Regions from separate parts of the Parasphingorhabdus pacifica genome, predicted to be linked through region 3. Evidence: riboswitches for the same ligand, from Rfam matches in the RefSeq annotation. Region 3 holds a riboswitch; each other region holds the start of a gene.

Region 1 (2,259 bases), on a different contig from region 3:
GACAACTCGTTGGCGAGCATCACCTGGCTGATCGGCGTTCCGGACTCGGTCGCCCGCAGCAGCAGCTGCTCGCCGGTGTGGAACGGGAACCGCACGGGGGTCTCGTCCGGTTTGATCCGATCGGTGCCCGCGGCTTCATCGTCCACAACGAAACCACCACCGACCGAGTAGAAATCGCTGGAGACGATCTCCGCCCCGTCCCGGCCGGTCGCGGTGAATCGCATGCCGTTGGGGTGTACCGGCAGGGACTTTCGGCGGTGCATCACCAGATCCCGATCGACCGAGAAGCGGATCTCCTGCTCACCTGCCAGGCGGAGCCTGCCGGTCGAGCGGATCTCGTCGACGCGCCCGCCGACCGCGGCCGGGTCCACGGATTCCGGCGCGTGCCCTTCCAGCCCCAGCAACACTGCTTTCGCACTACCGTGACCGTGTCCGGTGGCGCCGAGTGAACCGAAGAGTTCGGCTTTGACCCGCGCGACGCGTTCCGATGTCCCGTCGGCGCGCAGCCGGTCGACGAACATTCCGGCCGCGCGCATCGGTCCGACGGTGTGGGAGCTCGATGGGCCTATGCCCACCGAGAAAAGGTCGAAGACGCTGATCGCCATTGATCAGTCCTCCTGTGGGACCGGGGGTTACTTCGTCCCGGTCAATTCTGCGTACTGCTCGGCGCTGAGAACATCACCGGTTTCGGTGGATCGCACTTCCAGCAACCAACCGTCGCCGAACGCGTCGGAGTTGACCACCGACGGATCGTCCACAACGGATTCGTTGATGGCGGTGACCTCTCCGCTCACCGGCGCGTACAGGTCGCTGACGGACTTCGTGGATTCCAGCTCACCACAGGTCTGACCGGACTCGATCTTCTCGCCGACCTCGGGCAGCTGGACGTAGACGATGTCTCCGAGGGCCTCTGCGGCGTACGGGGTCACGCCGATGCGGACGACGTCGTCGCGCTGTTCCAGCCACTCGTGCTCTTCGGTGTACTGGAGATGCGTCGGCAGGGACATGCGGGAGGCTCCATTGCTGTCGAGGACACAGGTGTGCCCGGGATGGGTGGGCCTCCCCCTCTGTTGCGGTACCTGAGAGCTTCGCCGCCTCGTCGCGACTTGCACCGTGGGTGCGGCTCCCGACGAGGAAGCGCGCTTTCCAGAGTTGCCTCGCCCGAGCGGTCATGGGTGCCTGAGAGTTTGCGGGGAGTCTTGCTCCTTCGGCGCCCTGACTGGTCAGGGTCTCTCCCGCCCGGGTTCTGCGGCCGGTATGCGATTGTTCGTGTGTTCAGCAACGATAAACGCGACAGCCGCGGTGTCAATCCCACGGTGCACGTTCTCGGCGGCTTCGCATCTGGGAGAACGACGATGCTCGATGTCCACGCACTGGCCGACCGGGTGGGGCCCACACTACTGCGGGTGGTGGTCGCTCCCGAGGAGACCGGTTGCGTCGGGGACGTCGTCATCACAGAACCTGGTCATATACCCAAGGTCGCGCAGGGAGACCTCGTTCTCGGGGTCGCGGTGACCAATGCGCAGGAAGCCGTCGATTTGGCGCGCGGTTGCGGTGCGGATCATGCCGCTGCGGTGTTGCTCAAACCACCGTTGGCCACCGACGAGACGGTGGTCACAGCAGCAGTGGAGACGGGAATCACTCTCGTCGAGGTGCGTTCGGGAACGGCTTGGGCCCAGTTGGTGTGGTTGATCAGAGCGGCGCTGACGGGCACAGGCTCGGATGGTTCCGAACAACGCAGTCCCGCACATCCCGGGTTGAGCGATCTGTTCCGGCTGGCCGATGCCGCCGCCGATGTGGTCGACGCGCCGGTGACGATCGAGGACGCGCGGTCGCAGGTGCTCGCGTATTCGGCGCGGCAGGACCTCACCGACCCGGCACGGGTGTCGACGATCATGGGGCGCAGGCAGCCGGACGACGTGCTCGCCAAGTTCCGGGAGCGCGGCACTTTCCGCGAGCTGGTTCGGGGCAGTTCGGCGGTTTTCGTGCCTGCCCAGCAGGACGGCACGCTGCCCAGACTGGTGGTGCCGATCCGGATGGGTGGTGAACTGCTCGGTTCGTTGTGGGCGGTGGTGCCCGGAGAGGTGTCCGAGCAGCGGGCTACCGCGTTCGCCGATACCGCGCCCTTGGTCGCGCTGCAGCTCCTTCGGTGGCGGGCGGTGGCCGACGCTGCTCGCCAGCGTTCGGCCGAGCTGGTGCACCGAGTACTCGATGGTGCGGATGGGTGGCGGGCCGCTGCGAAGGAACTGGCCGTGTCCA
Region 2 (2,259 bases), on a different contig from region 3:
AGCCAGTCGGTACGCCTGGTTTCCGTCGACGTCCACGCTCACGCCGACCAGACGCCCGGGCAGCTGGCGCTCGATGCCCTTCTGGACGGCCATGTACCCGGCGTGCGGACCACCGAAGCCCATCGGCACGCCGAAGCGTTGAGTCGTGCCGACGACCACGTCGGCACCCACCTCGCCCGGCGACCGCAGCAGCGTCAGTGCCAGCAGGTCGGCGCTGACCACAGCTTTGCCACCTCGGTTGTGGACCTCCTCGATGACCTGCTCGTGGTCCCGCACCGCACCGGACGCACCGGGGTACGCCAGCAGCGCACCGAAGAACTCCCCTTCCGGAAGTCCGGCGACGCCGTTGGACAGGTCCGCGATGACGATCTCGATGCCCAGCGGTTCGGCACGCGTCTCGATCACCGAGATGGTCTGCGGCATGATGTCCGCATCGACCACGAACCGGGCGGACTTGGCACGGCCCGCTCGCCGGATCAGGGTCATTCCCTCGGCGGCGGCCGTGGACTCGTCCAGCATCGAGGCGTTGGCGACCGGAACGCCGGTCAGGTCGGCCACCATGGTCTGGAAGTTCAACAGCGCTTCCAGTCGCCCTTGGGAGATCTCCGGCTGGTAGGGCGTGTACGCCGTGTACCAGGCGGGGTCTTCGAGAACATTCCTACGGATCACGGGAGGAGTGACCGTCGGGTAGTACCCGAGTCCGATCATCTCCGCTTGCGGGCTGCACCGATCGGCCAACTCGCGCAGCTCCCGCAGGGCCTGCGCTTCGCTGGCTGGTTCGGGCAGCGCGAGCTTCAGGTCACCCTCGCGGATACCCTCCGGCACGGCGCGGTCACCCAGCTCCTCCAGGTCACCGACGCCGACGACGTCGAGCATCCGGGAGAGCTCGGTGGGTGACGGGCCGATGTGACGGTCCGCAAACGGGGTACCGCGCTCCAGCTCGGCCAGGGGAACACGGTCGTGGGAAACGGCCATCGCCGAACCTCCAACATCGCGGCTGAAAAAGGGGGCGGCAACACACTTCAGTGTTGCGTCTCCCCCTCTGTCTGTGTCCGCGAAACGAACGCCTGAGAGCTTCGCCGGCCATATCACCCGGCTTGCACCGTCGGCGGGGACCACCACAGCTGTGGTGAACCCTCTTTCCAGAGGTATCTCGCCCGTACGGTCCAGCTGGCCTGAGAGGTTGTCGGGGAGAAGTTGCTCCTTCGGCGCCGCCCACGACCTCTCGATCGCGGACGGTCTCTCCCGCACGGGGTCGACGATGCGGCGAAGCCTACCCGATAGAGCTACGAATTCATCCCGCAAATGTGAGCTGATCCCACAAAACTGGATGCGACCCGCTCTCGACCGTCACCCTGTCTGGCGGTCACGCCTGCGACGGGACAGTTCATCGTCAACCGGCGCGAGCGGCGCGGCACCGTCGGCGCGCTCGGCCGGGAACTCGTGGATCGTTCCACTGATCTCTCGCATGGCACCGCTGACCGCGATCCCGAACACTCCCTGGCCACCCTGGAGCAGATCGACCACCTCCTCCGCAGAGGTGCACTCGTAAACTGTGGTCCCGTCGCTGAACAGCGTTATCCTGGCGAGGTCCTGCACACCCCTACACCGCAAATGCTCCACCGCTACCCGGATGTTGTGCAACGAAACCCCGGTGTCGAGGAGTCGTTTGACAACCTTGAGCACCAGAATGTCCTTGAACGAGTAGAGCCGCTGCGAGCCGGAACCCTCCGCACCCTTTATGGACGGGCCGACCAGCTTCGTACGCGCCCAGTAGTCCAGCTGGCGGTAGGTGATCCCGGCGATCTGACAGGCCGCAGGACCCCGATACCCGACAAGCTCGTCCGGTTGCGAAGCGTCCGGAAACAGTTCTCCCTGCTCTGCAGTGGCTTCCACCCTCGGTGCTTCCTCGACCACGCCTGCCTCCCCTCGTCCGGCATGACTGCCGGAGCCCACCAGGGCCCGAACCGACACGATCCAGGGCCGCGAACAACGGACCTGGAAAATCACACCAGGGCAATTCGCGTGATTCGACGGTAAGCCCGGCCCGCGGACAGGTCAACGCGACGCGCGGGGGCCCGTACCGCAACGCACCCGAACCGACAACTCGGGCGAATCAGCCTGCGCCGCTCGCCCCGCCGAACGGCTCTACTCGGCCCGGACGAGTCCGCCGGACGACCCACGCTCGAACTCCGCCCGGGCGGATCGATCGGACGGCTCACCGGCACCGGCACCGGCACCGGCTACCGGCTACCAACT
Region 3 (2,259 bases):
GACGCAGCTCCGGGAAAGCCCCGGAAGCGAACCGGAGGTGACCCGTGCCCAGGCCGACCAACCCGCTGCTCTCCCCCGAGCGCATCCGCGAGTCCGGCCTGGAAATCGTCGACACCCAGGGCCTGGAAGCGCTGTCGATGCGCAGGCTCGCCGATGCGCTCGGGGTCAAGGCGGCCTCGCTGTACAACCACGTCGCCACCAAGGACGCCCTGCTGCAGGAGATAGCCGACTCGGTGATGGCCGACGTCGACGTATCCGGTTTCGACGTCGACTGGCACACCGGCCTGATCACTTGGGCTCGCTCGTACCGCGCGGCGCTGGCCGCCCATCCGAACCTGGTGCCGTTCATGGCCTCCGGCCCCGCGCGCCGCGAGACCGCACTCAGCCGCGCCGACGCCGTCCACGGTGGCCTCGTGCGCGCGGGATGGCCGCAGCGCTACGCCACCATGATCGGCGCCTCCACGAAGTACCTCGTGGTGGGTGCCGCGATGGCCTCGTTCTCCCGCGGGTTCGTCGAGGACGCCGAGATCTACGACGAGCGGTTCCCCAACCTCGGCCGGGCGCACCTGCTCGCCCGGCACGCCACCGAAATAGACCAGGACAGCTTCGAGCTCGCCCTCGCCTCCCTCGTCGACGGCCTGCACCACCTGCACGCCGCCCTCACCAACCCCAGCGACACCACCGACCCCACCCCCGACAGCCCCTGACCCATGCGCAGGGGCGCGCACATTTCAACCCGAGTGAGACCACTCTCGCGTCCGGTTGACTCCGGTGAGTCCCCTCCGTAGCGTCCTGGCCGCGAGATCGTGCAGCTCGACAACAGAAGATCGCGCCAACGACACCGTGCGGGAGAGACTTCGTCCAAGGAGACGGAGCGCCGAAGGAGCAATACTCCCCAACAAACTCTCAGGCTCAGTCACCGCACGGACCAGGCGAACTAACGGAGAAAAGCAGGAGCGTCAGTGCTCCTCGCCCACGGTGCAAGCCGCGTCCGGCGACGCGGCGAAACTCTCAGGCCAATGACTCCGGGGAGACTCTGGCCAGCGCACGCCCGCGCCGTCGCCGTCGAAGAGTCCCGGATATGGTTACCGCAGTGAGCTGACCGGCCCATCGAATGCCGACCGGTGCCCACAAGGAGGAGTTTCCGCAATGTCGTCGCCCCGCAAAACCCCGTTGCACGACATCCACGAGAAGCTAGGCGCGCATTTCACCGAGTTCGCCGGTTGGCAGATGCCACTGCGGTACTCGGGTGACACCGCCGAGCACAACGCGGTCCGGAACAGCGCCGGACTGTTCGACCTGACCCACATGGGTGAGATCCGGATCAGCGGTCCGCAGGCCGCCGAAGCACTGGACTACGCCCTGCTGGTCAACGCCTCGGCGATCACCACCGGCCGGGCCCGCTACACCATGATCTGCAATGCCGACGGCGGTGTGATCGACGACCTCATCGTCTACCGGCTCCAGGACCGGGAATTCCTGATCGTGGCCAACGCTGCGAACGCCGCCGTCGTCTCGGCCGAAGTGGCCGAGCGCGTCACCGGATTCGACGCGATCCACGAGGACGTCTCCGATGAGTACGCGCTGATCGCCATCCAGGGGCCGAATGCCGTCGCGATCCTCGAACCGCTGACCGACACCGACCTCAGCGGGGTGAAGTACTTCGCGGGCTACCCGAGCCGCGTCGCGGGCAAGGACATACTACTCGCCCGCACCGGTTACACCGGCGAAGACGGATTCGAGCTGTTCACGTCCCTCGAGGACGCTCCCGCCGTGTGGGAAGCCCTGTTCGAGTCGGGCGAGGCGCACGACCTCAAGCCCACTGGGCTCTCCTGCCGCGACACCCTCCGCCTCGAATCGGCCATGCCGCTGTACGGCAACGAGCTGTCTACCGACTCCACCCCGTTCCACGCCAACCTGGGCCGGGTCGTCAAGCTCGACAAACCTTCGGACTTCGTCGGCAAGGCCGCGTTGGCCGCCGCCGCGGAGACGCCGACCGAGCGCACTCTGGTCGGCCTCCGCACCGATCAGCGCCGCGCACCTCGCCACGGCTACCGCGTGCTCGACGCCGAAGGCAACGAGGTCGGCGCCGTGACCAGCGGAGCTCCGTCCCCGACACTCGGACACCCGGTCGCAATGGCTTACGTCGATCGCGCGCACAGCCGGCCGGGTACCGCATTGCAGGTCGACATCCGTGGCAAAGCCGCCCCGGTAGAGGTCGTCGAGCTGCCGTTCTATCGCCGCAGCGCCTGATCGCGC

Evidence for each region. Region 3 has a riboswitch for glycine ahead of gcvT (glycine cleavage system aminomethyltransferase GcvT). Riboswitches for the same ligand answer to the same signal wherever they lie in the genome.
Region 1: it holds a riboswitch for glycine, as region 3 does, so the genes downstream of both, gcvH (glycine cleavage system protein GcvH) here and gcvT (glycine cleavage system aminomethyltransferase GcvT) in region 3, are expected to answer to the same signal.
Region 2: it holds a riboswitch for glycine, as region 3 does, so the genes downstream of both, gcvP (aminomethyl-transferring glycine dehydrogenase) here and gcvT (glycine cleavage system aminomethyltransferase GcvT) in region 3, are expected to answer to the same signal.

The regions. Positions count from the first base shown of each region.
Region 1 covers NZ_BAAGYS010000002.1:538,597-540,855, forward strand. The annotation lists gene ACYVAN_RS02485 (L-serine ammonia-lyase) at 1-605, opposite strand, end outside; gene gcvH (glycine cleavage system protein GcvH) at 633-1,007, opposite strand; glycine riboswitch at 1,157-1,248, opposite strand; gene ACYVAN_RS02495 (PucR family transcriptional regulator) at 1,356-2,259, shown strand, end outside.
Region 2 covers NZ_BAAGYS010000008.1:396,517-398,775, reverse strand. The annotation lists gene gcvP (aminomethyl-transferring glycine dehydrogenase) at 1-975, opposite strand, end outside; glycine riboswitch at 1,153-1,258, opposite strand; gene ACYVAN_RS13480 (MerR family transcriptional regulator) at 1,351-1,896, opposite strand.
Region 3 covers NZ_BAAGYS010000013.1:120,573-122,831, forward strand. The annotation lists gene ACYVAN_RS20140 (TetR/AcrR family transcriptional regulator) at 45-707, shown strand; glycine riboswitch at 837-932, shown strand; glycine riboswitch at 934-1,036, shown strand; gene gcvT (glycine cleavage system aminomethyltransferase GcvT) at 1,150-2,253, shown strand.